DNA from 4 places in the Bacillus sp. JJ1521 genome. Region 3 is predicted to be linked to each of the others. Evidence: riboswitches for the same ligand, from Rfam matches in the RefSeq annotation. Region 3 holds a riboswitch; each other region holds the start of a gene.

Region 1 (8,396 bases), on a different contig from region 3:
CTTTCCAATGACTCTATTATTAGAGGAACGTTGAATGAACTACGTGTGGGTATGTACAGTCCAGTTGATAGTATTCCAACAGGGAATATCCGAATGCTCTCTGAAATTGGCATAACTACGGAATATCTTTCAACAGATGGTAAACTTGTGATTAATGAAGAAAAATTACGGGCAGCAATTACAGATAACCCTGATGAAATCATGAATCTTTTTACCAAAGAAGATGGAATAGCTTCAAGGATTTATAACGAAGTAAATAGCTCAATTGACAAGTTGAATAAGAAGGCTGGTCGTGTCGGTAGCCCAGATAATTTAAATAATAGTGTTATTGGTCAAGACTTATCTGAACTTAGGGACCGTATGAAGGTCTGGGAAAATAAATTAGCAATGATTGAAAATCGATATTGGAAACAATTCACTGCGATGGAACAGGCTCTTGCAAAGTTTAATGAGCAATCTAGTAGCATTATGGGAATGATGGGTTTCTAAGGAGTAATTAGCATTATTGAAAGGAGAATGATTTATGTCTGTACACAATCCATATCAAACGTATCAGGATAATTCTGTTTTTACTGCAACCCCTGGTGAATTAACACTTATGCTATATAATGGATGCCTCAAGTTTATTTCATTAGCTAAAAAATCAATACAAGAAAAGAATATTGAGGGTAAGCATACTAATATAAGTAAGGCCCAAAACATTATTAGTGAACTAATGGTTACTTTAAACATGGATTATGAAATCTCAAAGGAAATGCGTCGTTTATATGATTTTATTAATAGAAAATTAATTGAAGCTAATATCAATAATGATATAAAACTATTAGAAGAAGCTGAGGATCTAGTTATCGAATTTCGTGATACCTGGAAAGAGGTTATTCGTATAAATAGAGCTAAACAATTTAAAACGGGTGGAATGGCTTAATGGCTATTAACCAGTTATATATTCTGACCGAAAAACTCCTTTTACATTTGGAGCAACAACCTGATCAGGAAAAAAGGGAAGAGTATATAGAAAAAATAATGGAACTTTTAGAAAAACGAGATTTGGCATTAACTAAAATAGTTCAGCCGAGTAATTTAGAGGATAAACGAATTGGAGAAAAAATTGTCGAAATGGACAAAGTGATTAAACAAAAGCTTACAGTCCTTTTTACAGAAATTAAGCAAGATATTTTGACTTTAAATAAATCAAAAGAACCTCAAAAAAAATACCGCAACCCATATGAATCCTATAATTTGGATGGTAGTTTCTTTGATAAAAGAAATTGAAATTTCATTTTTGAGTTATAAGTTTTGCCCTTTAAATGCCATCTTTTTCAAGGTGGCATTTTTTCCTATATAACCAATAATCTCCCCCCACAATTTAGATAAACTACTACTGAAGAAATGTAAGCCCCCATTCAAACAACGCTTATAAATGATCAGCACGTATCGATCTATGAGAGGCGCATGGACAAATTCATGCGCTGACTCTATTTTCACGCCAATTAACAATAATTACTCATTTACTCGTCCTTCAAATCATTGCATACTACTAATAGTTTGTTCTGCTTAAAACGATAAGGGCAAACTTGCTAAAAGGTGAGGGCGCAAAATCACAGGTCTAAGGTGGGGTTTCTGCTAAGACGGCTGGATTGCCGAAAGGAGACTGTATTGGAGTTATACGGTAAACGGATTATTGTCATATCTATTCTTATCTTATTTTTATCTATCACGGATTTTCTAGATGATAAGGTGATTACATTTCTTCATTTTAAAGATAAGGGTTACTATGAAGTCATTATCGACCTTATGAGTCCTCTAATCGAAATCGCCTTGTTGTTTTGGGCGTTGTATACTGGTAAGAAAATTCTTCGCCAATTGCATGAGCAAGAGGAGCAATATCAACGCTTGGTTCAATTTTCGCCTGAAGCGATTATTGTCCATAGGAAAGGGAAAATCCTCTATATTAATGATTCCGGCGTTAAGTTATTGGGTTCAAATCGTTCATCTGAATTATTGAACCGTGACCTAAAAGACTTTGTTCATCCCGATTCGGAGGACAGTATTAACAAATATCGGGAACAATTAAATAAAAATCCTAACAGCCATCTTAAATATCATATTAAAATCAAAAGAATTGATGGAACAACCTTGGACTTAGAGACTTTATCTACTGTTGTTGATTTTAAGGGACATCCTGCTCGGGAATTGATCGCTCGGGATATCACCGTGCAACATCAGGAATTTGAAACAATCAAGCAAATGGCGTATCAGGATGCGTTAACTGGTTTGCCGAATCGCCGAGCATTCATGGATAAACTGGATGATCTTATGTCCACGGCAGAAAAAAACAAGGGTACGTTTGGTATGATGTTTATTGATTTGGACGGATTTAAGCAAGTAAATGATTTACTTGGGCATGAAGGAGGCGACATGCTCCTTAGACAAGCGGGGGATTACCTAATAAAAAGCGTTGCACAAAAAGATACAGTAGCAAGGCTAGCGGGTGATGAGTTTATGGTCTTATTGCCTGACGCAAATGAGAATGAGTGTGTGATGGTGGCAAATCGGATTATCGAACAATTTCAATCAATTGTGATTCTGGGGAAAAATGTAGTGGTCACACCTAGTATAGGAATTGCCCTATATCCTCAGCACGGTAAAGATGCTATTGAATTAATAAAATTTGCCGACATGGCGATGTATCAGGCGAAACAACGTGGAAAAAACAACTATCAAATTTTCAAAGGTGACTAATTCGTGACCACACTTTTAGAATTTTCCTACTATGTGTGGTTCTTTTCTATTTTAAAATACCAGCTATAAAATACCCATAATAAATATAAGGTAGCGTACATAGATAGCCAGCTAACATACCAGTCCCAATGGATATAATGAATAAGATCCGTGTATTTTTCAATGATGACTTCCAATATGGTTAGTACCGAACAGAAGCCGCTTATATATAAAAACTTCTTCCACCTCTTATTTGTTCGTGGATAATAGATACAAAAGAAACTACCGATAATCGGATAAACTAAGAATTCAAATAATAAGCTAGTGCCATTGACGCTGGAGAGTTCCCTAGCAGGGTATTCAAGCAAATGGAATTCGACAGGTATTAACCCAAGAGACCACGTAACAGTCTGTTGAAACAAAAAGGCGATGCTTGCTTCTCTCCATTTACTCTTTGGAATATAGGCTAATGAAATGAAAGTACATCCATAAATCATGTATAAAATCATATGCTCCATCTTCATGAGCTTCTAACCCCACTAGGAAGAGGCTGTTCGGTTATCCATAACACATATTGGCGGCATAGCCATAATTCAATGATAAAATTAAAGAAGCTTCTTAACATACTTTCTTTGTTTACGGTCATCGTATTTGTAAATGTCCCCAATAAAAGCATAATGAAGAGAATGATGCCAACCCATAGCATGTAGTGGAACACTCGCCTTTTATATGCTGCATTTTTGGGAAAGCTTAGCTGAAAAAAGACAGCAACACTAGGAAAAACTAAAAATTCATTTGTGAAACTGACCTTTGATGCATGTGGAAAAAACCGAACCGGTGATTCAAGTAAACCTGCATATGTGAGCCCGATGGCAAATACCCAGGTCAACATTTGAAAAAATAAAAAGGTAGCAATTGCTTCACGTAGTCTGCTTCGGGGCACCCCTTTCCAAAGCACAACCGGTATGCCAATCCACAATAATATAAGTATATAATAGTCGAAATTCATATCTATCACCCTTAAAATTAATATGTGAGGCGATGATAAAATTTATCCATTGTCCTGCATATTTATACTACTGTTAAATAACTTCCAGTTTGCCAATATTCCCCCCATAATTTGGACATACTACTACTGAAGAATTCTTCGAGCACATTCATCTTAGAAACCACACAAGTTCCATTCATAACTCGCCTTAGACATGCATATATTTTTACACCTACACATATTGTTTACAAATTTACATTAAACTCATAAAAAAGGAGTAGTGGGATTACTATGTCCATTTTTAATGGGATGATTTGCCTGACCCCTGACCAAATGGTGTTCCATCACTAGACATCGCACTCTCATAATTAATGTTTACAAATTCACAATTTCTTCAAATTTCCTTTACGAAAAAGCAGGAATTGGGGAGGTGTGTGTAGAATTAGTACATATAACCTTAATTTATAAGAGGTTATATTGATACACAGGTTGGATACCCTAAAAAGGGTCTTGGCTGTGTCCAATGCATTAGAGTTAAAAGGAGGAGTTCATGTATGAATTACAACGTTCGTGGTGAAAACATTGAGGTAACTCCAGCATTACGAGAGTATGTTGAGAAGAAACTCGGAAAGATTGAACGCTATTTTGACAGCACTCCAAATGCCAAAGTAAATGTTAACTTAAAAGTAAATAATGCAAAGGATCATAGAATAGAGGTTACGATTCCGATGCCGCAGCTTGTGCTTCGCGCTGAGGAGTCTAATGAGGATATGTACGCGGCAATCGATCTTGTGACCGATAAGCTTGAGCGTCAAATCCGCAAGCATAAAACAAAAGTCAACCGTAAGCTTCGTGAGAAAGGTTCTACCAAGACGATGTTCGCTAATGGTGGAGCTGGAACGATGACAGCTGTTCAGGAAGCACCGGAGGATGAGGATTACGAATTAGTTCGTACGAAGCGTTTTGATTTGAAACCGATGGATAGTGAAGAAGCGATTCTGCAAATGAATATGCTCGGCCACAACTTCTTCGTTTTCACAAATGCGGAGACGAATACGACAAATGTCGTGTATCGCCGGAAGGATGGCAAGTACGGCATTATTGAACCTAGCTAAATAACAAATTTCCAAGAGCGCAGCCTTTTCATTAGGCTGCCTCTTTTTTGAAAAAATAGGGGAAAACCCCCATAGCCAAAAACATTTACATCGTAGATAATACTAATTGCGGGCAACTCGTAGCCTATCGAACTTTCAATAAAGCAGGGATATCTATGATTACTATACTTCAACCAACCCTTTCTAATATTGCGATTATTTTGTTCATGTATTTATGCATAAGCATCTTGGTGACGAATCGAAAGTCCATCAATAAATATATATTTTCAGGGAGCGTTCTCCTCCTCACTTCGGCATGTGTGATTTTTCTTTTTTATTTGCCGATCCGCTATGAGGGCTACCAGTTTGATCTTCGCCTTGTTCCTTTGGTGATCTTCACCCTTTTGTTGGGGTGGAAGCATGCGATTCCTGCTCTCGTGTTAACAGTTAGCTGGAGGCTCGGCATGGGAGGAGTGGGAGCTATGCCAGGCGTGTTATTCGGTATGATTCTCCCCGTTTTACTGGCTCTTCTTTTTCATAAAAAAGAAAGAGCGATGCCAAGCCCGTTTTCGTTGTTCTTACTCATGACGGCGTGCTGGCTTGCCTCTGATTTGCCGATTCTTTTTCTTGTGCCAAATGGTGTGGAAGTGTTCGGTGAGATTTATTTTGTGCGGATTTTGGCACTCCAAGTGTCGGCATTTATTCTGTATTTTTTCATTAGCCAGCTGGACAGGGAAGTGGTGTTAAAGCGAAAACTACGGTTTTATGCGGAGCGTGATCCTCTGACCGGGCTTTATAATATGCGTTATTTTGAAAATTATATGAAAAAAGGGACAAGTTCTCAACAGAAGTACATTGTAATGATTGATATTGATCATTTTAAAAAGATTAATGATACGTTTGGTCATCTCCACGGTGATTCAGTTTTAAAAAATATGGCGTTCACGTTAACGAAACTTGTTCCGTCGCACCTTTCCTTGCTAGGACGATATGGTGGTGAGGAGTTTATTTTGTATTTAGAGGTGGATTCGAAGGATAGGTTGATGAACATTGTTTCTGGGATTCGTAGCGGGATTGAACGAACTCCGTTTTATGTGGAGGACCAGAGGCTTCAAGTAACGGTATCGATTGGGGTTGCGGAGCTTATCGACTCGTCAAATCTCTACCAAGCGATTGAAAAAGCGGATAACTCTTTATATGCGTCGAAGGAAAATGGTCGAAATCAAATCAGCTATGCGATGTAAGTATCCTTCGGGGTACTTTTTTTATACTTGTCTAGTTCAGCACCAAGCCCTTCGAGGTCACAAGCCAATCCGTCAGGAAGGTCAAAGGACAACCTTCATGCCGTCTCGTCTTGTGCTTGTCAGGGCTGGACAGGCGCTTCTACTTTTCGTCTTTGTCGAATCCCCTCACATCGCGAAACCCAATAATATTTTACCCTTGTCCTATTTAGTGGTAAAATAGAAGATATTTCGTTTTAGCCTAATTTATTTTTTGTAATCAAGTCAGCCGATCGGCTGATAGCACATTTTCACGATAGAGGAGCGTACACAATGCTTGGAATTTTAAACAAAGTTTTTGATCCAAACAAACGCACAATCAAGCGCTTGGAATCACTTGCCAATAAAATTGAGGCACTTCATCCTGACATGGAGAAGCTTTCGGATGAGGACCTTCGCAACAAAACCGAAGAGTTCAAGGAACGATATCAAAAAGGTGAAAAACTTGATGATTTATTAGTTGAAGCTTTCGCTGTTGTTCGTGAAGGGGCAAAGCGTGTCTTGGGTCTGCACCCATACCCCGTACAGCTCATGGGGGGTATTTCCCTGCATGAAGGTAATATTTCTGAGATGAAAACAGGGGAAGGTAAAACCTTAACCTCTACGATGCCTGTTTATTTGAATGCAATCACTGGTAAAGGAGTTCACGTTGTTACTGTCAACGAATACCTTGCTAGTCGTGATGCGCATGAGATGGGTCAGCTTTATGAATTTTTAGGTCTAAGTGTTGGGTTGAACTTAAACTCAATGTCTCGTGAAGAAAAAATTGATGCGTACCGCGCTGATATTACTTATGGTACGAACAATGAGTTTGGTTTCGACTATCTTCGTGATAACATGGTCCTTTATAAGGAACAAATGGTTCAGCGTCCGCTTTATTTTGCCGTAATTGACGAAGTTGACTCGATTTTAATTGATGAGGCTCGCACACCGCTGATTATTTCCGGTTCTGCTCAAAAGTCGACATCCCTTTACGTGCAGGCGAACGGATTTGTGACCACTCTTAAAAAAGAAGAAGACTACACTTATGATGAAAAAACAAAGAGTGTACAGCTTACTGAAGATGGGATTTCAAAGGCTGAGAGAGTGTTTGGCATTGAAAACCTGTTTGATATTTCAAATGTGGCTTTGATTCACCATATCAACCAAGCGTTAAAAGCAAATGCAAGTATGCACCGAGATATTGATTATGTGGTGGATGAAGGGGAAATCGTCATCGTTGACCAGTTCACTGGTCGTTTGATGAAGGGGCGTCGTTATAGTGAAGGCCTTCACCAAGCAATTGAGGCGAAGGAAGGCGTCGAAATTCAAAATGAGAGTATGACGCTAGCAACGATTACATTCCAAAACTATTTCCGTATGTACGAGAAGCTTTCAGGTATGACGGGTACAGCGAAGACTGAGGAAGAGGAATTCCGCAACATTTACAATATGAATGTTGTCGTGATTCCAACGAATCGTCCGATTGCCCGTGATGACCGTCCTGATTTAATTTATAAATCAATTGAAGGTAAGTTCCGCGCGGTTGCTGAGGATATTGCGGAGCGACATGCGAAGGGACAACCTGTCTTAGTTGGTACGGTTGCGATTGAAACGTCTGAAATCATTTCTAAGTTTTTATTGAAAAAAGGCGTTAAGCATAATGTCTTGAACGCGAAAAATCACGCACGCGAGGCAGAAATTATTGAACATGCCGGACAAGCAGGTGCTGTTACGATCGCGACAAACATGGCTGGTCGTGGTACTGACATCAAGCTTGGTGAAGGTGTGAAGGAGCTTGGCGGTCTAGCAGTTATTGGTACAGAGCGCCATGAGAGCCGTCGTATTGATAACCAGCTTCGTGGACGTTCAGGTCGTCAAGGGGACCCAGGTATCACGCAGTTCTATCTTTCAATGGAAGATGAGCTGATGCGCCGTTTTGGTTCTGACAATATGAAAAATATGATGGAGCGCCTTGGCATGGATGACACCCAGCCAATCCAAAGTAAAATGGTCTCAAAAGCGGTTGAATCTGCGCAAAAACGCGTTGAGGGCAATAACTTTGATGCTCGTAAACAGCTTTTACAATATGACGATGTGCTTCGTCAGCAACGTGAGGTTATTTACAAACAGCGTTATGAGGTTCTTGCTTCTGAGAATCTTCGTGATGTTGTTGAGAGTATGATTAAGTCCTCACTCGACCGAGTAGTTCACGCCCAAACTCCAAAGGATGAGGTGGAGGAAGACTGGAACTACAAAGGAATCGTTGATTATGTCAATGCGAACCTTTTACATGAGGGCGACGTGACAGAGAATGATCTTCGCGGAAAAGAG
Region 2 (8,396 bases), on a different contig from region 3:
AGTATGCAGGCTCAACAAAATCCATTTAACAGAGGTAACTCACAAAGTGTCGCAAGCGGAACGGGTTCCGGGGTTATTTTTCAAAAGGATGGCGATAAAGCTTATATTGTTACCAATAACCATGTAATCGAAAATGCAAACGAAGTAGAAATTTCCCTTTATAATGGTGAAAAAACAATGGCTAAGTTAATAGGAACAGATCCGTTAACTGATTTAGCTGTTTTAGAAATAGATTCTAAAAACGTAGAGGCGGTTCTACAATTTGGTGATTCCGAGTCATTAAGACCTGGTGACCAGGTGTTTGCAATCGGAAACCCACTTGGACTTGATTTATCAAGAACAGTTACATCAGGGATTGTAAGTGCAAAGGATCGCAGCATCTCCGTTGATACCTCTGCAGGTAGCTGGGAATTAAACGTTATTCAGACTGATGCTGCCATTAACCCAGGTAACAGTGGTGGTGCCCTTTTAAATACACAAGGGCAAGTCATCGGAATTAACAGCTTAAAAATCGCCAATAGTGGTGTTGAAGGCTTAGGATTTGCCATCCCTAGTAATGATGTCGTGCCGATTATTAACAGTTTAATTGAAAGTGGTAAAATTGAACGTCCATTTATCGGAATCGGATTAGCAGACCTCGCGGAAATTCCAAGAATGTATTACGCCGACCTTCCTGAGAATATAAAAGAAGGGGTTATCGTAACCAGTGTTGCACAGAATTCTGCAGCTGAAAAAGCTGGTTTAAAAATGACCGATGTGATTTTGAAAATCAATGATACTGAGGTTAAAAGCTCAATGGAACTTCGAAAATATTTATATTCAAAAGTAAAAATTGGCGATGAAATTGAATTAAGCTTTTACCGCGGCAACCAACTTGAAACTGCAAAACTAACCTTAACAAGCAATAATACGGGAATTGAATAACGCATAGCGGTGAAAGGACAAAAATAATGGGGAAAACAAAACTAGCCTGGGTGATTGGGACAATTTTATGTGTTGCGCTCATATCGACCATTGGTTTCGCAGTTTTCAAAAAGGATGTCGTTGCTAGTGTTGATGGCGTTGAAATTGAGCGCGATGAACTACACACATCTTTAGAGAAATTTTATGGTTCGAATGTTTTAGAAACATTAATCACGAATAAAATTATTGAACTAGAAGCAGAGAAAGAAAATATATCAGTTTCTGATAAAGAGCTAGATGATGAGCTGCAGGCATTAATCGACTCCTATGGAGGAGAGGAAAGCTTTACGAGTGCGATTGAATCAAGTGGAGTAACCCGTAAAGATGTGGAAGACGATATCAAACAGTTTATCCTAACGAAAAAATTACTTGAACCTAGAATCGAGATCACAGACGATGAGATAAAAACCTATTTTGAAGAAAATAAGGATTCTTTTGCTCAGGCTGAACAGGTTCAAGCAAGTCATATCTTAGTCGATGATGATACAACTGCAAATGAAATAGCTACAAAGCTTGCAGAAGGTACCGATTTTGCTGAATTGGCAAAAGAGTATTCAACAGATACTGCTAGTGCAGGTGCTGGCGGAGATCTTGGCTATTTCGGAAAAGGTGAAATGGTCGCGGAATTTGAAGAAGTTGCATTTTCATTAGGAAAAGATGAAATTAGTGACCCTGTAAAAACAGAACACGGCTACCACATCATTAAAGTAACCGATAAAAAAGAAGCCGAAGAAGCTAATTATGAAGAAAACAAAGACACAATTTACGCAGTCTTGTTTGATCAAAAAATCTCAGAGGAATACGCTGCATGGCTGACTGAAAAAACTGAGGAATACAAGATTGAGAGAAATTTATCATAACTTGGAGGAAGGTCCAAACCAGATGTATGGTTTGGACCTTTTCGTATTTATCTTGGGGAATACATCCGACAATTTTTCCTATTGCCGACAACATTTCCCGGGAAACGACAGCATGTTTTTGTTACTGACAGCAATTGTAACATACTTACAAAATATGCTAACTACCATAGGAAATAAGTATTATACTTAGGGCTACCTAAATATCTATATTTTATATGAGAATGCCTCCAACTCCATTTGCAAATAGATAAACTTATAAAAAACAACAAGAATCAGGTCTCGAATACGCCATAGTGCCATATAGATTACTAGCACTTTAAAAATCAGGGGGTATAAGAATGAGTCACTATTTATTAACGCAGTTTGAATTATTAAAAGTTCGTTTTCTTGGCGAGGTGGAGGATCTAACGGACCAAATAGTATCTATTCAACCAGAAGGTTTTAATAATACAATCCTTTGGCATATTGGGCATCTTGTTACCGTCAATGAGCAGTTTATGTTTGGCTATCCGAAAAAGTCTACTTTTCTACCGGGAAATTATTTGGAGCTCTTTGCAAAAGGAACAAGTCCTGCTGATTGGAATGGAGACATCCAAACACTAGCAGATTTAGTAACTCAATTTAACGAACAGATAGCAAGAACCCAGCAAATCCCCGTTGAACGTTTTGAAGAAAGATTAAAACAACCATTTCTTGGGCTTGAATCCTACGGCGATATAACCAACCTAGCACTCTTCCATATAGCCTACCATTTAGGTCAAATCCATGCGATGAAGCTTGTGATTAAAAATTTAATCTAAAAATAGGTTCAGGTGATCCTGTTCAATACCTTGACTTCTTTTACTTACATAAATGCTCGTAAACTATAAAGAGTATAAAAAGCACTTGACAACTCTAGTGAAAATAAAATTACTAGTATTTTTTTAGTTCAATAGTATGATATGATAGTAGTATGTCATCGAAAGGCCCTTCATTCTTAGTGCTATTAAGAATGAAAAGGGGATTTTTGATTTGAAGAAAAGAACATGGACGTATGAGGAAATAGAGTTTTTGAAGGACAATGTAGGTCGAATGAAGATCTCTACGATTGCGGCTCACCTACATAGGACAGAAACGGCGGTTGAGATAAAAATTAAGAGATTAGGGCTTTCGAACACGAAATCCTTCACCGGTCAGTTAACGATGCATGAATTGGCAACTCTATTAAAAATTGATCCAAAGTCTGTAAAACTCTGGATTGACAACCATGGACTAAAGTACACAAAGAAGGCAACACGAAATACACGAAAGTTTTACTTTATTAAACCTGAAGATTTTTGGTTTTGGGCAAAGAACAATAAGGATCGAGTTGACTTCTCGAAAATTGAAAAAAATGCAATCGTCCCTGAACCTGGCTGGGTTGAAGGTGAACGTTCTAAGCAAAAGAGGGTCAATTACCGCTCATGGACAACGGTTGAAATTCATTCTATGATCGAGCTTGTCGCAACGGGGACACCATTTTCTGATATTGGAAAAAGGTTAAACCGTAGCCCAATTAGTATTCAGCGTAAATATCAGCGCATGAGTAAAGCCATTAGATAGACAACATAGATAGACGACCAAACTATACAAAAGGCAAAATTGTTGAAAAACGATGACGCAAAGCCACGGGCCTAAGGAGAATTCTCTATGGCGGCCGGGTTGCTATAGAATGGAAGGGTACCTTTATTTGATGACGAAAAAATGGGAGAGTCTAGTCGAAAAACTAGCCTCTCCCATTTTCTTTATCTAGATTATTGATCGAGTGATTTGCTATCTATTCTTTAATACCGTTTATAATTTGGACTGTAAAACCGACGCAAATGAGAATAATACTTACAAGTAAAAAATATGCTACAAACATGTACTTTCACCTCATTGAGTATTTTTTCTATTTCTATCTTTAGTATAGTGGGAACTCAAATTGCAGGATGTGATTTGTATCACATATTTTCCTATTTTTAAGCCTTTCCTCTAGTAAAATTGGAATCAATTCACGTTGTGGTTCTTTTTTGAATATGATATATTTTTTTAGATAGAATTTGTGATAACGGAAGGGAAATTTGCATGAGTTATATAGATGAAGTTCAAAAACGAAGAACATTTGCCATCATCTCTCACCCGGACGCCGGGAAAACCACAATGACAGAAAAACTTTTGTTTTTTGGAAACGTCATTCGTGAAACGGGGACGGTAAAAGGAAAAAAATCAGGGAAATTTGCTGCATCAGACTGGATGGAAATCGAAAAGCAACGCGGAATTTCAGTAACATCAAGTGTTATGAGTTTTCCATATGAAAACTTCTACGTCAATATTTTGGATACACCAGGGCACGAAGATTTCAGTGAGGATACCTATCGAACATTAACTGCTGTAGACAGTGTCGTGATGATCATTGACTCTACAAAGGGCGTGGAGCCACAAACGATTAAGTTATTTAAAGTTTGTCGCATGAGAGGAATTCCGATTTTTACATTTATCAATAAGCTTGACCGTGAAGGTAAGGATCCACTTGATCTTATGGCAGAACTTGAGGAAGTTCTTGGAATTGAGTCCTATCCTATGAACTGGCCTGTCGGGATGGGAAAACGATTTTTAGGGATTGTTGATCGTTACAATAATCAATTTGTTCATTTCACTGGGAATGAAGATGAAAAAATCATTCCATTACAGGAACTTGAGGAAGGAAAGCATCCAGCAATTACAGACACACCGGTTTATGAAAGTACACAAGACGAATTACTCTTATTAGACGAAGCTGGAAACGACTTTGATGTGGACCGTGTAGTTAATGGGGAGCTTACCCCTGTATTTTTTGGTAGTGCACTCGCAAACTTTGGTGTGGAAACATTTTTTAATACATTTTTACAATTTGCTTCAGAACCGAAGCCACGTAAAACCAATCTTGGCCTAGTTCCACCAGAGGACGAAACATTCTCAGGTTATATTTTTAAAATCCAAGCAAACATGAATACGAAGCATCGTGACCGAATTGCGTTCCTACGGATCTGCTCAGGAAAGTTTGAGCGCGGTATGGGAGTCAACATCACTCGTACAGGTAAATCAATTAAATTGAATCAGACCCAACAATTTATGGCGGCAAGCCGTGAAACAGTTGATGAAGCTTATCCTGGAGATATAATTGGTATTTATGACCCGAATGTCTATCAAATCGGCGATACATTAACGGTTAGTAAAGAGGATATGCATTATCAGGAGCTACCTGTCTTCCCACCTGAAATGTATCGTAAGGTTCGCGTAAAGAACGTTATGAAGGCGAAGCAATTTAGAAAAGGAATTGAACAACTCGTTCAAGAAGGCGCGATTCAATTATTCAGACAGGAATCAAATGACGAGTTCATTCTTGGTGCGGTTGGTCAGCTTCAATATGAAGTATTTGAACATCGACTAGAGGCAGAATACAATGTTTCAGTTGAATTCACAACACTTGGAAACCGAATTCCAAGATGGATTGGAAATAAGGATGTAGATTTACGTCTATTTGATTCAAGAAGTTTACTAGTTCGTGACCGTAATGAACGCTATGTCGTTTTATTTGAAAATGACTTTACGTATCGCTATTTTCAAGATAAAAACAAAGACATCGAGCTTATTGATTTATACGAAAGTAATGATTATAAAGGTGTGTAAACACACGACATGTAAAACGCTCAGATCCTTTTCTGGGCGTTCATATTTATAAAGAAAGGGTTGGCTATGAAAAGAAATTCGTTTCGAAAAATCTTCAATCGGGATGAACTAAATATGAAGGTTATAACATTGTTGATGTTTATTCTAGGCATTCTTTCTATCCTTTTTGCAATCGGAATTGGTCCAGTCTCAGTTCATCCGCTAATAGTTTTTAACATTCTTTTAGCAAAACTTCCATTTCTAAATATTGAAACTAGTTGGACACTGGTTGAGCATAACATCGTCTGGGGTCTACGTTTGCCGAGGGTTTTATTAGGAATGATTGTCGGGGCTTCACTAGCAATAACAGGGGTTGTCATGCAGGCACTGGTTCGTAACCATCTGGCCGATCCTTTTATTCTTGGGGTCTCATCAGGTGCGTCTGCAACAGCGACATTAGGGATGCTGTTTGGTGCCTTTTCGATATTTGGGAGGTATTCTTTATCTATCAGCGCATTTATCGGAGCTGCTGTAACGATTATTTTAGTTTATATCCTCTCAAGAGTGAACGGTAGAATCAATGTGACTCACCTTTTGCTTTCTGGTGTCGCAATTGCCCTAATGATGGATGCTTTGACAAGATTTATTACGCTTAGTGCACCGAATGCATTGGGATTACATAATGCGACTTTCTGGATGTCAGGAAGCTTAGCTGGAGCGAAATGGGCTTATTTAACCCTGCCACTCACGGTGTCAATCATTTGTATGGTTGTATTGATGAGTCAATACCGTGCCTTAAATGCCCTACTATTTGGTGATGTAACAGCGGGAACATTAGGTTTTAATGTAGCTAGATTGCATAAATTGTTAATCCTTGTTGCTTCTCTTCTAGCTGGGGTTACGATCGCAGTTAGTGGGTCAATTGGGTTTGTTGGGTTAATGATACCGCATATTACAAGGCTACTAGTTGGATCCGACCATAAACGAGTTCTTCCTGTAAGTGCATTGCTCGGTGGGATTTTTGTGATTTGGGCAGATGTCGCCGCACGAATGGTCATTGCCCCAGAGGAATTGCCAATTGGAATATTAACCGCACTAGTCGGAGGTCCATTTTTTATTTGGTTATTAAAATCAAAGAAGAAATGAGGTGGGAAATTGAAACTACAGGTAGAGAATATAAACTTTTCGCTGGATGAAAAACAAATTATTGAAGATATGAATCTATATGTCTCAGAAGGCGAGTTTGTTGGAATCATTGGACCTAATGGGAGCGGGAAATCAACTCTCTTAAAAAATATTTATCGTGCGCTGAAACCAGACTCCGGGGTTGTATTTTTAGATGGTGAAAATATAACTAAAATGAATCCAAAAACCGCAGCGAAAAAAATTGGAGTGGTCGGGCAGGAAAATGTAGTTCCGTTCGATTTTAAGGTGGAAGAAATCATTGCGATGGGCAGAAGCCCATATAAAGGCTTTTTTGACGGCGATAGTAAGCAAGATAAAGAGATTGTCGCAAATGCCATTCAGCAAATTGGTATGTCCCAAATGGGAAAACGAAATTTTAGTAATCTATCAGGTGGAGAAAAACAGCGTGTACTTCTGGGAAGGGTGCTTGCACAGCAAACCGAATTGCTACTTTTAGACGAGCCGACAAACCACCTCGATATCCAGCATCAGCTCCAAATTTTTGATTTAATTAAGGGGCTAGGTGTTACCGTTCTATCAGCTATCCATGATTTAAACCTTGCTGCAATTTATTGTGACCGATTATATGTCGTCAAGGATGGACGAATGTTGATGGCGGGAACTCCAGAAGAGGTGCTACGTCCCGAATCGATTTACGAGATTTTTGGGGTTAGGTCAGATGTAACAATTCATCCAGTTACTAAAAAGGTGGCGATCACCTTTTTACCTGGAAGTTTATTAAAAGGAGAATATTTATGAGAAAACTAGTTTTTCTTTTGACCGGGATACTTGTATTATTTTTAGCAGGATGTGGTGCTGAAAAAGAGGACAACACTGCAAAACAAACTGGAGATACTCTCATTGTTGATAATTATGGTCGGGAAGTAGAAATAACTGAAAAGCCTTCCAAGGTGCTAACATTGGGACCGAATGCGACCGAGTTGTTTATTGCGTTAGGACTCTCTGAATATGTAATCGGAAATAGCTTGGACAACCACAGTCGCGGTGCTTTACCTGAATATGCGGAGGACTATGATAAAATCCCTGAGCTTACATACGGTTCTGCTACAAGAGAGGCTGTATTAACGAGTGGAGCTGATTTTATTTACGGGATCGATTGGGAATTCGGAGAAGAAGGTTTAGATATAGATGAGCTAGATAGCTACGGAATCAAGGTGTATATGGACAAAGCGACAACGATGGAAGAAATCTATCAGGAAATCCTCGACCTCGGTAAGATTTTTGAAATTGAAGATCGGGCAGAGGCGTTCGTTGCCGAACAGAAGGAACGGATTGCGGTAGTACAGGAGAATTTATCTGGACAGGAACCTGTTAATGTACTCATATACGACAGCGGAGGTAACGGTGTTTTCACAGCGGGTGGAACGAATTTTGAAACGTTATTGATTGAGCTTGCAGGTGGACGAAATATTTTTGAAGATATTACTGACAAACAATGGACCACTGTCAGCTACGAGGAGGTCCTGGCAAGGCAGCCTGATGTAATCTTGATTCACGACTATGATGCACCGTCAATTGAGCAAAAAATTAAAGACATTAAAAACGACCCCGCCCTTTCACAGCTGGAAAGTGTAAAAAACGAAAACTTCGTCGTTATTTCATTGGAGAGTGTGCTGCCTGGAAACCGAATGGCGTACTCGGTGGAGACACTGGCTGGAGGGTTCTATCCTGATTTATTTAAATAGAATGGGTAATTACGTGTTTTGTTTTACTAGTTTT
Region 3 (8,396 bases):
TGTATCGTTCTCATCCATTTCAGCAGGGTAATCAATCGTTAAATCTATTCTTGTTGATAGAGGTGAAAATGTTACTTTGTCGGCTGTTAAAGTATAAACATCATCAACTGTTTCTGCTTTCACTTCCGGATAGAACTCGGATATATCACCTTTTATTTTACTTAGTGGGAAAGCCACCATCCACTTACCCTCATATCCAAATAAATTTTCTCCATGCACCGCAATCTCAACTTTATCACCGTATTCATTATAATTTGATAAGGTAAATTGGTGATGTTCAATTATTGTTTTCGAGTTTATATCATCTTGGCCTGTTGAACCAATCGCTGGTTTGACTGGCTGTCCGTTAATTGTTATATAATTATAGCCGACAATTTCTTCTTTTAGTGAAAGATCTTTTTCTCCTGTGTAAACTACTGTTACGATTAACCGGCCACCATCGTAAGCAGCTTCTTTTACAGTCATTGTTATTCCATCATGGCTATCTTGTTCTTCAATCACCGTCATAAGTTGTTCACTTTCAATTTTATCAGAGGCAATGTCTCTAAAATCCTTATAAATCGGTCCAATAAGTGGTATATTGGATAACGCTTCTGCCATTCCAGTTGAAACAAACCCGGAGCCAAGTAGGGTGATACATAATCCACATGCAACCAGTATTGAATGCTTAGTTGTTCTTCCAACTTTTCGTCTTTTCTTTGCAAGGTACATAGCCGCCTTCTCCCTAGCAACTAACTTCTCAAGTGGTATGTCTATGTTATCGATAGATCGATTAAACTTTTCTTTATTCATAAAAATAGCCCTCCTTTAAAATTGGCCTAAGCTCTTTTTGCGCTCTATTCAAGTGCGATTTTACCGTTCCTTCTGGGTAATTCATGATTTTGGCAATTTCCTTAATTGATAGATCGTGATAATACCTCAGCAAAATAATGGTCTTGTATTTGGGATCCAAGAATTTAAAGGCTTCTGATAAGTCCATTGAATGAGCTATGTAATCGATGTTTTCTTTAGATATTAATTCAGCAAATATTTCCTCATTATCTGTAGTAAAATGTCGGGACTCTTTTCGAATAAAATCAATAGATTTAAAAACGAGAATCTTTATAATCCAGCTTTGAAAACTCTCTGGTTTTTTTAACATCTTAAGAGAAGTGTAGGCCTTATAAATTGTTTCTTGATAAATATCAAGGGCATCTTGTTCATTTCTAACGTATGAATAGGCCGTCCGATACAATTTATGGCGAACAGTACTAATCAATTGTTCGAATGCTTCATCATTACCTTTATTTGCTTTTTGTACTAATTTAACTATATCCATTTAAATTTCCCCTCCTGTACACAATAAAGTCGAATAGGTAAGTGGAAACGTTGCAAAATAATTAAAAAATGCTGTAAAGTGACAATAAAGTTTATTAATTTCCAAAACCTACAACACGAATAACCCCGTTCTAAATAATGACGGGGTAAAAATAATTTTCCGTAATATTCCGTATAAATTATTGTGAATATCCAGTTTTCTTTAAGGCTGTTGCTCAATTAAATGGCCCGATTGTCGAGCAGAAGTTAAACATCGATCTTCAACTATTGCACCCGTTCGTACAACAAGCCTTATGTCTTAATATCCGATTTTATTTTTTCAACAATTACAAATATAAAATATAAGAGAATTAATGCGATAGAAATGCCAAGATATAATTCAAATTTTGATAAAAACAATTCTTTGTCCAACCATCTGCTGGCAATAAAAATGTAGCTAAAAAATTAGAAATCCCTATACCATCATTAGCTTCAGGAATTAAACTCAATGTATAGTTTTGACCCAAAGCAACACTCGAAAGAATTGCGAAAGCTATCATTAGTATTACAGCTTGAGACATTTTCATTTTTCTTTTTGAAATGAAAAACCCAGCTATAATTCCGTATAACACTAATATAACGAAAATCATAAGATTCCTCCCTAATTAGTCCCTTTAATTTAATAATTAAGATTGAAAGCCCTTTAAGTTTCAATTTATCTTGTTAAACTAACCCGCCCCTTTAGTACGATATCTTCTCTAAACTGGTGTTACACTAATTGTGCATTTAATCTAAATTTCAAATCAGTACATATGTAGCAAGAATTATAAATAATTGAAAACAAAAAAGACAAAACCCCTCACATATTTTGAGGGGTTTTTTGAACTTAAGGATTTTACTGTAGTTTGAAAACTACTTAAATCCCTTCTGTATTTAGAGCTCAAAGAGTCATTTCACCGCGTCCTTAAGTGCTTTCCCACTTTTAAATGCAGGTACTTTGCTTGCTGCAATGTGTATTTCTTCTCCAGTTTGAGGGTTACGCCCTTTACGTGCTGAACGTTCGCGGACTTCAAACGTGCCGAAACCTAATAAAGCAACGTTATCACCGTTTGATAATGTATTAGAGATTGATTCAAAAACCGCATCTACAGCTTTTGCTGAATCTTTTTTAGTTAGCTCACTTTTCTCTGCTACAATACTGATCAATTCTGTCTTATTCATGTGTATTTCTCCTTTCATGCCTCAAAGTGTTACTTTTTTATATTATATAAACAAAAAGGATAAGTTCCTCTCTGTTAATACCATTCGTCCATTTAACAATGTTGATCATTCCTATTCAATACATCACCACAGTATATACTAGTTCCTTCATCCAGATATCCATTTACAACAGGAACTACTTCATCTTTTACGATATTCTCTAATATTACATTACTTATAATATCGGATTGAATCCCAAAGAGTTAAGAGAATACCTCAAATAATAAAATAACCCTCTCTTCAAGGAGACGGGTACCTAGACTTATGCAGTTCCCATATTTGGGGTTACTTCTTCACCTGTAGACACATACAATTTTGGTTTTAATTCACCTTCAAAAAGCTCAACTAAAACCTTTAATCAACACCAACCATAGAACCTCTAACCTTTTCATATGCTTTTTCAATATTCACCAATAAATCCTTCCGAAATATATCACTGCATATAAAAACATTCGTAATTTCACTTTTTACCGATAAATAGGCAAATTCTAAACTTTTAATAACAGACAAATTTTGCAATTTTTGAGTAGACATTTGGTTCACTATTTCTTTTTCGAAATATTCAACAGTTCCAAATAACACAGTCAAGATAAACATCTCCTTATTATATAAAAATCAAGGCTAGAGCAGCCAATATCTGTTAAACTAACTACCATACTAATTTATATTTACAGTTGGATATGAGTTTTTGATCATTCTTAAACATACTGTCTTGTTTGTTTCACTTTATTTAATAATATTTAAAGCGACTTTTTTCTATTGTATCTAGCCCTACGACATTCCGAACAATTCATAAAGCGATTTCCTTTATCATAAAAGTCATTAACGGATTTTAGTTCTTAACACTTAAAACAAACTTGTTCTTTACTGATAGTCTTCACCTTATTTCAACCTTCTTTCGTATTAATAAAGATTCTTTTAATAGCCATTTATAGAAACTCTTTTGTTTTTAATAAAAAAATCCACCAAAAAAGATGGTGGATAAATTTGAATAATGGTTATTTCTATAACCGATATATTTATTCACAAATTTTTTGGCAACTCGGCTATCATAGTTATCAGAACTTTAGGCTCGTAGCTTTGCGTCCTTACCTTTCGATAAGTTTGCCTTTTTCGGTATAGTATTTTTATATGTAGTACTTTTGACTTATATAGAATAAGACAAAATTCGCTAAATTTCAACAAATTTTATTCGAAGTGAAGTAATTACCAAATAGATTACAATAATTTCTGAACAAATTGTTGTAACCTTTCTTTTCAATGATCTAATTATGAATGTTTGTATTATAGGCTTGTCCATAGGTTATAGACTACTTTTTATTGGGTGTTTTTTGCAAACTAATAGGTGCAGAGCTTTGCAAGGAAAAATAACAAAGTCTGATACGCACTCTTATCCTTACAGTTTAATTCTTATATAGGTTCTATCATCAAATGATACATTTCCTTTTACCATACCCTTTGTTGACATGTTTTCATAAATACATAGTGGATCTTCTTTAATTATTCTGGCTAATTCTGCTTCTGTTTCTTCCAAAGTCCCCCAAATTTTCGGATAACCATCTGTTGCCAACGAGAGTTCTGTCACATTTTCTGGAACCTTAATAGTTTTTATTAATTCTTGAGGGATCGGGTTACCATTTACACTTCCATAGCTAAGGGGATGATTCGGATCGGCATTTTGGAAGTTATATTGTTTTTGAATTAAAGGTTTGATGAGGTCAAACCCAAAATCTCCTACCTCTAAAATCTCTTCCACTGTTTTCCCCTTCATGATTTCAGCCTGAACCACAACACTCCTTGCTTCTGCTAAAACTTCATCGATATGTTTAATATTTTGGTAAATGTCTCCACTAAAGAAGCACTGGCAATCTCCTACTATCCATATTTTACTTCTCTGCCTACTATAAAGAATCATGGCTGCACTTGGACGAAGATAGGAAGTGGTCTTTACTTCTTCAGCAATCCCCATGTATTGATATAAAGTTTCAAAATACGTATTAATAACCTCCAAGATTTCACTGAAATCTTCATTACCTGATAAGGTACCAATCGCTTGTTTCACAGTACCTGTAGCTAGTTGTCCCTGTGTTTTCCCATCATAATAGCGACCTGAGACACTTGTTGCCCCATCTATCACAGCAACAAAATTTTGATCAAAAAAATAGGAATCCTCACAGGTTTCTATATCTCCTGTCTTTGATTGAATTAATTTCTCAATGATTTCCATTGTAAATCCTCCATATGATAATTTTAATTGAGTTTATTATAATCTTTATAATACTGGACCTAAGTAAGTTAACTGCTTCGCTTTTTATGGTAATACCAAGTCCTGTAAATTTCAAACTAATATTCAAAAAGATGGATATGTAGGTATAAAAACACATAATCTAACGGATTCTTTTCATAGAGACAAAAGAACCAATCCTCTTATCCCTCTCTCGGAAAAATAAAGGTAAACTTCGGAACAGTCCCCCATCCACCCCTAAATCATTTTTCTGCACCATTAATAGTGCAAAAATGGATATGGATATTTAGGACTATTGGATTTAACATTAAGGTATCAAAACAGCTAAGGAGTGATTCGATGAGTATGCTGGATACCATTAGTCGGATTCCAACCCAATTACAGATGATCGTTGATAACAAGGACAAGCTACTCTCTAAAGTTCAAGGTCTTTTGAAAGCGCATTCTAGCTTCAAAAGGATTGTTATCATTGCATCTGGTACCTCTTACAATGCGGCGTTTACAACAAAAAGTTTCGCTGAAAATGTAACCGGTTTACCAGTCGAGATTATTTACCCGAATATATTTATTAATTACTATAATCAAGCATTGCTGAGTGATGAGAATTTATATATCTTCATTTCACAAGGTGGGAAAACAAAGCTCGTATACGAATCTTTAAAACTAGTTAAATCAAAGGGATATCAAACCATCTCCCTTACGGAGTCATTGGATACTCCTATCGCTCAATTGGCGGATGTAGCACTTGAAATTGGATCTGATAACGAAGAGTATCTTTACCGAACATTAGGATATTCTGCAACTTGTGCAACCTTGTTTTGGCTATATCTATCGATTTTACAAAGTAACAACAAAGCGACCGATGAAGATATTCAAACATTTGCCGATGATTATTCTTTAATGATTGATAACTTACCTATGATTAAACAAAACACTCTTGAATGGTATAAAAACCATAAATATTCATTAATGCGGAAATCAAGCTTTTTGTTTTCTGGAACCAATGATCTATGGCCTGTCGCACAAGAAGCGGATATTAAATTCATGGAAATGCTGCCAATCGTTACAAATAGTTTTGAATTAGAAGAGTTGATCCATGGACCACAAAATGCGTTTGATGGTAACATTGGATATTTCATTCTAAAACGATCAGGTGAGGATTCAGAAAAAGCTGAAAAAATTGCCAAATTCATTAATAATGAGATTGCACCCTGTTATTTAATTGGGGATACACCATCCGTTGACTTCAATGTGGATCCGAAAAGCAAGTATTTTAGTAGTTTAGAGTATATTACCTTTTTCCAAGTCCTTGCTTACCTACTCGCTACGGACAAAGGACGAGATTTAACCAGGGGCATATATCCACAAGTGGTAAATTACATTAACAAAACTTTTTAACATACAATAAGGTGGTTGTTTAGAAATGAAGAAAATATTAGTAGCAACACATGCGAAGTTTGCAGAAGGTATTTGTTCCGCAATAAATTTAATTTTAGGAGAACAAAAAAACCTTCATTACATCAATGCCTACGTGGACGAAACACCTTTTAATGAAAAACTAGAAAGCTTCCTAACTGAAGAAATTTCAGGTGAAGATAAGTTGATAATCTTTACCGATCTATTTGGTGGAAGTGTTAACCAGACTAGTCTTAGGTATTTAACTAGAGAAAATATTTACCTTATTTCTGGTGTAAACCTTCCAGTTTTGTTAGAGGCCATTATGCTGGATGATGATAGTGTCAATGAAGCTAAACTCAAGGTGCTAGTCAATAGCTGTAAAGAGCAAATTATCTTTGCAAATGATGAAGTGAAAAACCTTAACAATGATTCAGACGATGATTTTGATATTTAATATGGAGGGATAAAACATGATTATAAAAATGAGAATTGACGATCGCTTACTACATGGACAGGTTGCCTATAGCTGGAAATCAGCTTTATCCTATGAGGCCATTGTAATCGCTGATGACAATGTTGCTACTGATGAAGTTCGAAAAATGGCGCTTAAATTAAGCAATCCGGATGGAGTTAGACTTGCCATTCGCTCAGTAGAAGATGCCGCAACTCTAGTAAAAAACCCTAAGCTTCAAGCTATGAAAGTCTTTGTCATATTTGCAAATCCAAAAGCAGCCTATGAATTTATCGAAAAAATTGATGAAAAACCAGTTCTAAATGTTGGCGGAATGCAAATGCACGATGACAAAGTATTGCTTTCACCGGCCGTGTATGTATCTAAAGAAGACATCTCTTATTTAGACAAAATCCAAGAAAAAGGGATTGAAATTGAAGTTCGTCAAGTTCCAACTGAAAATGCAAAAAACTACAATGATCTAAAAAATAAACTTTCATTCTAAATTTTAAGTAAGGGGGATACATTTATGCTAACAGCATTAATGATTGGTTTGATCTTAGCAGTTCTATGGTTTATAGAAAAAATGCTTGGTACACCAATGGTCATTCGACCAATAGTTGTTTCATCAATTGTTGGAGCAGCCTTAGGTGACCTGCAAACTGGTATATTAGTAGGTGCAACACTAGAGTTAGTGTTCATGGGATTCATTCAAGTTGGAGGCGCAGTCCCACCTGATGTTCTGGTAGGAGCAGGTCTCGGTACATCATTTGCTATTATGAGTGGGAATGGTGCAGAAGTTGCGCTTGCATTAGCTTTACCTATCGCATTATTAGCTCAATCTTTAAAGGTTGTCGTATTTATTGTTCGAAGCTGGTTCATGAACTTCGCCATGAAATTAGCAAGGGAAGCTAATGTCAAAGGGCTCTACACTTTGAATATAGCTGGACTCTTACTTCAATGTGCAATGTATTTCGTAGTTGGTTTTGTAGCTATTCTATTTGGATCTAAAGCAGTAGAAGGCTTTGTAAACAATATTCCTGAAGTAATCATGAATGGATTACAAGTTGCAGGTGGATTATTACCAGCAGTCGGTTTTGCCTTATTACTACTACCTATGATGAAGAAAACAAATATCCTGTACTTCCTGTTTGGTTTTGCATTATTTGCTTATATGAATCTACCAATCTTAGGTATTACCCTTTTTGGTGTCATACTTGCCTTCGTCATTGTTTATGAAATAAAGGATAAAGATGTACAAGCAGCTGGTACTAACGCACAAGCGGACGAGGAGGAGTTATTCGATGTCTGAGAAAAAGAAATTGACCAAAGATGAAAAGAAATTAATGCGGGAAATATTTTGGAACTCATTTCTCTTAGAAGCGTCCTACAATTATGAAAGACAACAGGCACTTGGCTTCTCACTCGGGATGTGGCCAGCCATCAAACGCTTTTACAAAAATAAAAAGGACCAAGCAGAAGCTTTAGAACGTCACATGAGCATTTTCAATACGACTCCACATATCGTAACCACGATTACTGGAGTTGCAACAGCTCTTGAAAAAGAAGCCAGTCAAAATCCTTCCTTTGATAAAAATATTATTAACAACGTAAAAGTTGGATTGATGGGACCATTTGCAGGTATCGGTGACTCTCTATTCTGGGGAACAATAAGAATTATTGCCGTTGGGATTGGATTATCCTTAGCACAACAAGGCAGTATTTTAGGACCACTTTTATTCTTAT
Region 4 (8,396 bases), on a different contig from region 3:
AATGTATTTACAATGGTTCCTCCAGCAAAACGGAATTTCATCGGTTCCTTTTAGAGGCGGATTCAAGCGCGGGAAAAAGGATTGGATGAGAGAATTGTTTAAAGGGAAGTTCCAGGTGTTAATTGCAACTGAAGCCGGTGGAGAAGGAATTAACCTGCAATTTTGTAATCATATTATCAACTATGACCTCCCTTGGAATCCGATGAGACTCGAGCAGCGCATTGGGCGTATTCATCGTCTTGGTCAGGAAAAAGATGTTCATATTTATAATTTTGCAACCAAGAATACGGTTGAAGAGCATATTTTGAAGCTGTTATATGAAAAAATTAATCTGTTTGAGCGTGTCATTGGGCAGTTGGATGATATTTTAACAAGGCTCGATCTTGGTAATATTGAAGATCATATTCAGGACATCATGCTTCGTTCTCGGAGCGAGGGTGAAATGAAAATTAAGATGGAGAATTTAACTTCGATTATTAGTTTTGAAGAACAAAATGGTGGTGAGCAGCGTGCAGCAACAGGAAATCGTTAATTTTCTAGAGAAATATTTTATATCAAATCATTGTGAAATTCTTGAACGACATTCCGGGCATATGACAGTCCAATTGACAATTGATTTAGATAAGCAACTCATGAATCGCCCCTTTTATTGGACATATGTTGAAAAAACCGGTGGAGAACCGAATCCAATGAAGCTAACGTTAATTACAGACCGGGACCAAACACCCGAAAATGTAAAGGGTGACTTCATCCACTTTGGCGCCCCCCGTTTGCATCAAATTTTTGAATCAACAAAAAAACTAGCAAGCTACATTCGATTGTATCAGCAAACACCACCTGGAACCCAAGGAAACACACCACTTTACCCATGGATCGGGTTAAACGTGAAGGTTTCCTATAAAAGTGACCGTAAGCGTGATGTATTAATGTCACTCGGCTTGCAGCTTATTAACGGAATCATTGTTGAGGATTTTCAGGAGAAGATTGAAAAACTGCCACTTACTCCGAAAATACCAGATCTAACGTATACGATGTCCCCGTTGGTTAAGCCACAAAGTGGTATCAATCGACTTCAGCAATATGTGAGAGGTTTTGTGGAAACACAGGATCACGCATGGGCAGATGAAGCAAGACAGCGTTGGAATGAGGACTTAGCCCTGTTAGATGCTTTTTACGAGGGAATCGACGAAAAACCAGAAAGCTATGAAATTGAAAAAGAAGCACTAAGGGATCAGTACGAACCAAAAGTTCTTGTCGAAATCATCAATGGCGGATTGTTTTATCTTTGTCAAAATGCGATGTAATATAGCCTATCCTCATATTTGGGGGTAGGTTACATTTTTTTGGGGTGTTTTTTAAATAAATCGTTCGACAAATACCTTACATTTAATTGGAAAATTTACAAAAAGCCACATCGAAACGTCGTTATGTATTAACCCACCTCTTCTCATAGTTAACAAATCCTAGGTCCTTCTCCCTATCCTTCGAGTCTATTCTACATAAATAGGAAAAAGTGGGCATTTTTCGATGCATTGGACAAGTAATTGTTTGTGTTTTGTGAATATTTTGTAATCGACAGTTTTTTACAGAAATATTATTATCCATGTTTTATACTTCTAAATGTAATACAAAGGTTCTATACATATATGGACTATCGGTTTAGGTCGGTCAGCTGAGGTTCGAACAGAAAAAGGCAAACCTATTGAAAAATAGGGACGCAAAGTCACAGGTCTAAGGTTGGAGATTCCAATTACGACGGCTGGGTTGCCTGGAATACTAATTGTATTTTGGGAGGGTATTGGAAAGTATGATTAAAGTAGAAAACGAAACACTCGATCAAGAATGGGTAGATCTAATTTTAGAAGCACTAGATATGGGAATTAGTGTGAATGAAATCAAAGCATTCTTTGCAGAAAAAGCTGACGGGCTTGACTCATTGATTGGATAAAGAACAGTGAAACCCGCTCCTACTCCTAGAAAAACGTAGTTTCTCGCAAAATATTTGAATAATTCGTTCGTCATACAAAACAAACCTCTTCATTTTATGTTATAATCATAAATGGAGGAAGGTGGATTTTATGATTGGTCAACGTATCAAACAATACCGATTGCAAAGAAAATTATCCTTATCTGAATGCGCTGAAAGAGCTGGGGTTGCAAAATCATATTTAAGTTCCATCGAACGCAACCTTCAATCAAATCCTTCTATTCAATTTTTAGAGAAAATTTCCGCGGTCCTTGGGGTATCAGTAAATACTCTACTCCACGACGAGGATCACGAAGTTCAAATAGAAGATCTTGATTCTGATTGGGCACAACTTGTACAAGAAGCAATGAAATCCGGAGTTTCAAAGGATGAATTTAGGGCATTCTTAGAATTTAACAAATGGAAAAATACCAACAAATAAAAAAGCGCTTCAGGAGGGTGAAAAGGTTTCATCTCTTGAAGGGCTTTTTTATTTCCCTTTTAATGTTAATAGATTAATTTCCGGTGTATTAAATAAACGAAATTTCAAAAATGGTAAAGCATCACTGCTCCCTAATCCAGTACTAACATATTGCTTAGTTCCCTGATACTCCCACAGCCCTTTTACCCGATCCTGCGGTGGAAAAAGGCCATTCCTTCTGTACCATGGATCCGGGATGAAAATAGCCCCAATTATAGGGATACGTAATTGCCCCCCATGATAATGACCAGCGATAATGAGATCAAAATCACGCCACTTGGTTTCAGGGTCATTCTGAATAAAATTAATTCTTGGATCTGGTACAGGATAATGATTTAATGCGATTACGATGTCCTTATCCACTATTGTTTTATATGTTTCTTGTAATGTTGACCATTGATCCCGTATATAATCCACATACCAGGGTTCAAACTGATAACTAGGATATATAACTCCAGCCATCTTTTGTTCCGGGTTTTTGGTAATTGATAATTCAAAGTTAACGAAATGGACAGCATCTCCACCCATTTCAATCTTTGCACTGGTTTCTAATAAATAAACACCTCTTGCCTCCATCCCTTGAATAAATTTACCTTTTTGTAATTCTCCCTCAAACTGGTAACTATTAGGATCGGTATTTCCTGGGACAAACCAAGCATTCTCCTTATTTTTAATCCCTTCCAGTAGTTGATAAAAGCCGTCTACATTTTCACTTTCCGGATGATCCAGCATATCCCCAGTAAAAACAATTGCGTCATAATCCAATCCATTGATTTTGTTCACTAATTTGCTTTGGGAAGAACCAAATTCTTTTTCATGAAGATCACTAATTTGCAGAATCCGAAAGTTTTCTATGGAGTTTGGTAGGTCTTTCATAAAGATGTCTTGCTCAACAACTATAAATCGACGATTATCCCAAACGATAAATACTATGGTTATTAAAGTAATTAGGAACAATCCGATAATTACTCTTTTTTTCCTCAAGGTAGTACCTCCAGATTCAAATAATACCTACGTTCAAAATGGCGGTTAGTTCATTTTTTCCTATTCCGCAATTAATTGAACTAAACTTTTGCTTGTTCCAAAAGAGTAATCATTAATTCAGAATTGGGATAGTCCATTTCATCGAATTGTTTAATAACCTTTTGAACATCATAAGAAACCCTTACAATTCTACATTCGTAGTCATCTTCTCCAATATCAATTAGTGCATAAGAAGATTTATTTTGCCCATCGAAGGGCAGTCCAACACTTCCTGTATTTATTATGCATTTACCGTTTATGAATCTAATAAATGGTTTGTGAATATGGGCATAAATGTAAATATCTGCCTCGTTCTTCATTAGTTTTTCAACAATCATTTCGTCTTTATCATCGGGCTTAACAATTTCAAACAGGCTATCAGGTGTGGCATGAAATGCGTGGATGTTTACCCCTTTATGTTGAAAATTAAGTTCGGTCGGTAGATTTTTTAAATAGTCAATCGCTTCATCATCAAGTTTTGAAAAAGTCCACTCTCTCTCCTTTTTCATTATTTCTAACGCCGCATCTGGTACTTCTCCTTCATCTACACCGCGAACTACCCACTCATCAGCATTTCCTTTTAGTACATCTGTAGTTATTTTCCTTACTAATTCCAAAGAACGCTTTGGTTCAGGTCCTCTAAAGCAAAAGTCCCCTAAAACAGCGATTTTATCAACATTTCTACTTTGAATATCGTTCAAAACTGCATCTAGAGCTAATGCGTTACCATGAATATCAGAAATAAACGCGAGTCTCATGCTTAGAACCTCTTTTCTAAAAATCTATTTTTCTAACTGTTTTTATAAAAGATTAATTGCTGAACATTTGGTTATTTTTATTAATATCATTTGATTTTAAGTTTAGAGTTGCTTTGTACAAAATATTATCTTTAATGAGGTAAGACGATGCTCCAACACCGCCATTAACCGTATCGATTCCCATTCTTGTTATGTTACTGGAGATTTTATTTCCCTCTACAGTTGCCCCCATAACTTTTGTTGGATTATGTGCAGAAGCATCCCGCCCTATTTGAATAATGGGATAATCTCCTCTTTCATTCACGATAGAATTAAATGTATTATTTAGAATACTAATTTCTTTAGCTTCCATAGCTAAAATGATTTGACTGGTTATACTTTCATCATTATCAAAGGATGAATGTTGAAAAGTAGCTTCTGTTTCCTGATTATAAGTATAAAATGTTGTGTTTATAAATTTGCATTTATGAAAATTAATGCTACCTGGAATATTTAGTGCAAACTCTCCCACATTTGTAGAGCAGTTAGTATATGTACCTGGTGCTATGCTCATTTCAGGTGTGTTATTAAAGTTTATATGATCATACACGCTTTCACTGTTACCATCTCCACTGAATTCATTATTTCCTTGCAGTGTTATGTTTGTAATGTGAATTGGCTCGCCATAAACTGCAATACCACCAGAGGTTGTTTGATAATTCGTTGACTTAAGCATTATATTTGAAACCTTGATTCCACCATCTTCCGTTTGGGTGAAACCTAAACTGGAATCTACCCCGTCAACACCATCTACAACTACGGCCGAACCACCTTCGAAACTCGCTGAACTAGAGATTAATTTATTACCAAGGAATTTAGTATTGCCCCAAGTTACAAAGTTAGTGTGGTCGAACTCGTTGTTGGTAACATTGGCGCCATAGTATGCTGGATTAATCGAGAAACCGATACCATTTGTTAAATTTGGTCCAAAATAGTTTTCTTCAACCCTAGCATTTCCACCATAAGCAAAAACCATATGAATCTTGTTGTTCAAGAACTGATTGCCTTTTATCAGAGTATTAATTGCAGGGTAAAATCCAGGTTCAATATCAATTCCACTTTCGGGTGCGGTCCCGCTTGTATTGTGAATTTTATTATTTATGATTTTAATATCATCGGAAGCACCAACCGTAATACCTTGTCGGCGGTTATGCCCAATATCACAATTTTTAATTGTCATATTTTTTGTAATTGCTACTGTCATCCTATTTACTTGCACATCTTCGGTAGTATCACTATTAAACACAACCCTGAAATAGTCTGCATCATCGGAAACGTCGGAAAATCCCCATGTAGAATTAAAATGTTGATCTCTATCGGATTTAATAAAACTACCGTCCTTACGATAAAAGAAGATATCGTAATTTTCTTCTACTCCGTTAGGAATCCACATCATTACATTTCGATAATGCGGGTTGCTATAAATAGGATTGTTGAAATTCTCTACATCATAGTTATTTGAGCGAATTTTTCCTTTTTGAAATACAGGTTTACCTTCATCATTTATTCCGCCTAATTCTAGATCTTCTTCTGTAATATATTCCCCGTATATCGTTGCACCACCAATTTCAATTCCGTCCCCAGTAAACTTCTCGATTTTCACTCCATCAATGATGATATTACTTGCTCCTTTTGTATTAATTCCATTTCCCCATTCATGTGTTCCTTCTGTATATTCTCCTTTTTGGGAATAATCATGGGTTTCTCTATCTCCCCGTATTGTTCCCCCCTTTATTGTCACATTGTCGACTTCGGAATCAAGAAACAGGGTAGAGTATATTTCAAAACCGTTTGTTTCTTTTTGGATAACCGCATTTCCATCGAGTATGAATGTCATATTTGAAACCATATTGATTCTAGCGTCTGGATCATCCTCCGATTTTCCTTTTGAAACTAAATAGTTCCCTGCTGGGACATAAAACGTTGTAAAGCCTTGTTCCTGTGCCCATTTCAATGCGTCATTGATTCCTTTCGTTGTTTCTTTAGGATGGCTACCGTCATTGTATATACCCCATTTAGTTAATTCAAGGTTATAAACATTAGCAGCCGCTTTGACATAACTTGTTCCTTCTTTTAAATTTTGTAATGTCGATATTTTTTTATCTGAGACTTGCTGTAGTAACATAAAAAATGCACCTAGAAGCAGAATAACTCCAAAAAGGAGAGCTGACAATATAGAAGAATATCTCCATTTTTTCATCCAATCATTCCTTTAAAAATCTTACATTATAAATTTAACCTTTTCAGTTTGAACTCGATGATCCAACAGATTAAGAAATACGATATTTATCAAATCTTTTATTTCCTTTATTTGCAAGTCTCTTTTTCACTACTGTTTCAACTTTATCGGCAATACGTTTCCCGTATTTATTTGCTGGATTTTCAATTAACAACCATGAAAAATGGGCAAGCAAGATAGCTAAAGGAATCGATATAATAAAAATAATCCAAAGAGGGATTATTTTGTAAAAAAGATAAACCAGGCTAAAAAGTGTAGGCAAATGATATAGATAAAGACTATATGAAATTCTTCCTAAATATAACAGCGGTTTTATTATTAAAAACGAATGTGCCCTACCAGATGCAAGTGAAATGAATATAAGTAAAACGGATCCTATTCCTATAGAATAGTCACTCATTATTTCACCATAGTAATAAATTCCTAAATAATTCGCGATGACTGTCAAAACCTCATTGTAAATAAAGCAAGCAATGGTAAAAAGTAAGAGCATTATTTTTTTTACTCTTGTAAAACGTAAATAAAGTTCAATCATTTTATTTAAGTGTTTTGCCAAAAGACTTCCTAATATGAACATTGAAATAATTTGTAACGTAGCAAAAAACGATGTATGGTATCCCCAGTTTTTCTCCCAATGGAAAATATTATTAAGACCACTTACGAAGGATAAACAAATACATAAAAGCAATGAAATCTTCCACTTTACCCGATAAATAATAATAGCCAATATTGGAAAAATTAAAGAAACACGCATTTCCTGTACTAACGACCAAATTACATTATTGTATAGATTGGTATTAAAGTTTCCAATCATCAAAATATGATCTACCATATCCTTCAACGTGAGTGGTACCTTCCAAGAAAGATTAAACCACCCACTTAATTCGTTAATTCCCTTTTTTGAAAAAAACACACATGCAGTAATGGAAATTATTATTGCTACTATATACGGAATGTAAAGTCTGAAGAGTCTTTTAATAACAAAGGAATTGTAGGAAAATGATTTGCCCCTCGTGCATAGTAAAAACAATACAAACCCGCTTAACACAAAGAAAAAATTAACGAATGAATATGAACTATTTCCGGCTAAAATATTCAAAGGTAATAAAAAAACAGATGATATGGGGATGCTTATTAGTGGAACTTTACTAACTAATAAAATATGGCTAAAGAAAACAGTGATTGCTGCCAATCCACGTAGTGAATCTAATTGAACGAAACGCCTTTGCATTTAACACCTCTCTATTTATTCTTCATTAAGAACGACAAGATCTTTTGAAAAGTTAACATAGCTATTGGTCAGTTATATCTTTAAGTCTAGAAATCCATATTATTGATACATCTTGATTTTCGCATTAATATAATTCTGGACTAAAGAATCGAAATCACTTTGATGTGTCAACACAAATTCAATTGCTTCCCTTACCGCCCCACTTCCACCAGCAAAATTACTTACAAAGTTTACGTTCCTTTTTACAATTTCTGAAGCATCTTTAGGAGCGGCAGAAAAGCCAACAGATCTTATTATTGGTAAATCATTAATATCATCACCCATATAAAATACATTTTGTAAATCAATATCAAGTGTTGTAACAATTTCATGTAAAACATCTTCTTTATTTATAATACCTTGGTATAAAAAGTCAATTTGCAGTTCTTTTGACCGAACCTCTACAGATCTCGATTTTCTTCCAGTAATAATGGCAACCTTTACCCCTTGGAATCTTGCCAAACTAATACCCATACCATCTTTCACATGAAAACTCTTATATTCAACACCGTCAGATCCAATCAATAATTTTCCATCAGTTAGAACTCCATCAACGTCTAATACGATTAATTTAATTTCATTATTTATTATCATTTAAAACCCCAACCTCGTAATATCTT

Evidence for each region. A riboswitch is a leader RNA that binds a small molecule or an ion and turns the genes downstream of it on or off. The one in region 3 is predicted to bind cyclic di-GMP.
Region 1: it holds a riboswitch for cyclic di-GMP, as region 3 does, so the genes downstream of both, V7147_RS02410 (sensor domain-containing diguanylate cyclase) here and V7147_RS10415 (hypothetical protein) in region 3, are expected to answer to the same signal.
Region 2: it holds a riboswitch for cyclic di-GMP, as region 3 does, so the genes downstream of both, V7147_RS06630 (peptide chain release factor 3) here and V7147_RS10415 (hypothetical protein) in region 3, are expected to answer to the same signal.
Region 4: it holds a riboswitch for cyclic di-GMP, as region 3 does, so the genes downstream of both, V7147_RS14190 (anti-repressor SinI family protein) here and V7147_RS10415 (hypothetical protein) in region 3, are expected to answer to the same signal.

Annotation. Positions count from the first base shown of each region.
Region 1 is NZ_JBALOX010000011.1:100,379-108,774, reverse strand. It holds gene fliD (flagellar filament capping protein FliD) at 1-489, shown strand, start outside; gene fliS (flagellar export chaperone FliS) at 524-925, shown strand; gene V7147_RS02415 (hypothetical protein) at 925-1,272, shown strand; cyclic di-GMP riboswitch class I at 1,558-1,645, shown strand; gene V7147_RS02410 (sensor domain-containing diguanylate cyclase) at 1,657-2,742, shown strand; gene V7147_RS02405 (CBO0543 family protein) at 2,772-3,245, opposite strand; gene V7147_RS02400 (CBO0543 family protein) at 3,242-3,730, opposite strand; gene hpf (ribosome hibernation-promoting factor, HPF/YfiA family) at 4,264-4,824, shown strand; gene V7147_RS02390 (GGDEF domain-containing protein) at 4,980-6,047, shown strand; gene secA (preprotein translocase subunit SecA) at 6,357-8,396, shown strand, end outside.
Region 2 is NZ_JBALOX010000037.1:7,332-15,727, reverse strand. It holds gene V7147_RS06650 (S1C family serine protease) at 1-924, shown strand, start outside; gene V7147_RS06645 (foldase protein PrsA) at 951-1,823, shown strand; gene V7147_RS06640 (DinB family protein) at 2,162-2,623, shown strand; gene V7147_RS06635 (DNA-binding protein) at 2,835-3,404, shown strand; cyclic di-GMP riboswitch class I at 3,427-3,511, shown strand; gene V7147_RS06630 (peptide chain release factor 3) at 3,909-5,492, shown strand; gene V7147_RS06625 (FecCD family ABC transporter permease) at 5,607-6,617, shown strand; gene V7147_RS06620 (ABC transporter ATP-binding protein) at 6,627-7,415, shown strand; gene V7147_RS06615 (ABC transporter substrate-binding protein) at 7,412-8,362, shown strand.
Region 3 is NZ_JBALOX010000067.1:34,370-42,765, reverse strand. It holds gene V7147_RS10435 (DUF4179 domain-containing protein) at 1-792, opposite strand, end outside; gene V7147_RS10430 (sigma-70 family RNA polymerase sigma factor) at 785-1,318, opposite strand; gene V7147_RS10425 (hypothetical protein) at 1,668-1,946, opposite strand; gene V7147_RS10420 (HU family DNA-binding protein) at 2,245-2,517, opposite strand; gene V7147_RS10415 (hypothetical protein) at 2,911-3,144, opposite strand; cyclic di-GMP riboswitch class I at 3,590-3,675, opposite strand; gene V7147_RS10410 (hypothetical protein) at 3,953-4,783, opposite strand; gene V7147_RS10405 (SIS domain-containing protein) at 5,141-6,199, shown strand; gene V7147_RS10400 (PTS sugar transporter subunit IIA) at 6,225-6,653, shown strand; gene V7147_RS10395 (PTS system mannose/fructose/N-acetylgalactosamine-transporter subunit IIB) at 6,670-7,155, shown strand; gene V7147_RS10390 (PTS mannose/fructose/sorbose/N-acetylgalactosamine transporter subunit IIC) at 7,180-7,962, shown strand; gene V7147_RS10385 (PTS system mannose/fructose/sorbose family transporter subunit IID) at 7,955-8,396, shown strand, end outside.
Region 4 is NZ_JBALOX010000096.1:5,924-14,319, forward strand. It holds gene V7147_RS14180 (DEAD/DEAH box helicase) at 1-532, shown strand, start outside; gene V7147_RS14185 (YqhG family protein) at 510-1,304, shown strand; cyclic di-GMP riboswitch class I at 1,683-1,772, shown strand; gene V7147_RS14190 (anti-repressor SinI family protein) at 1,808-1,948, shown strand; gene V7147_RS14195 (helix-turn-helix domain-containing protein) at 2,079-2,408, shown strand; gene V7147_RS14200 (metallophosphoesterase) at 2,457-3,431, opposite strand; gene V7147_RS14205 (metallophosphoesterase family protein) at 3,512-4,228, opposite strand; gene V7147_RS14210 (right-handed parallel beta-helix repeat-containing protein) at 4,281-6,467, opposite strand; gene V7147_RS14215 (acyltransferase family protein) at 6,538-7,737, opposite strand; gene V7147_RS14220 (KdsC family phosphatase) at 7,837-8,370, opposite strand; gene V7147_RS14225 (KpsF/GutQ family sugar-phosphate isomerase) at 8,371-8,396, opposite strand, start outside.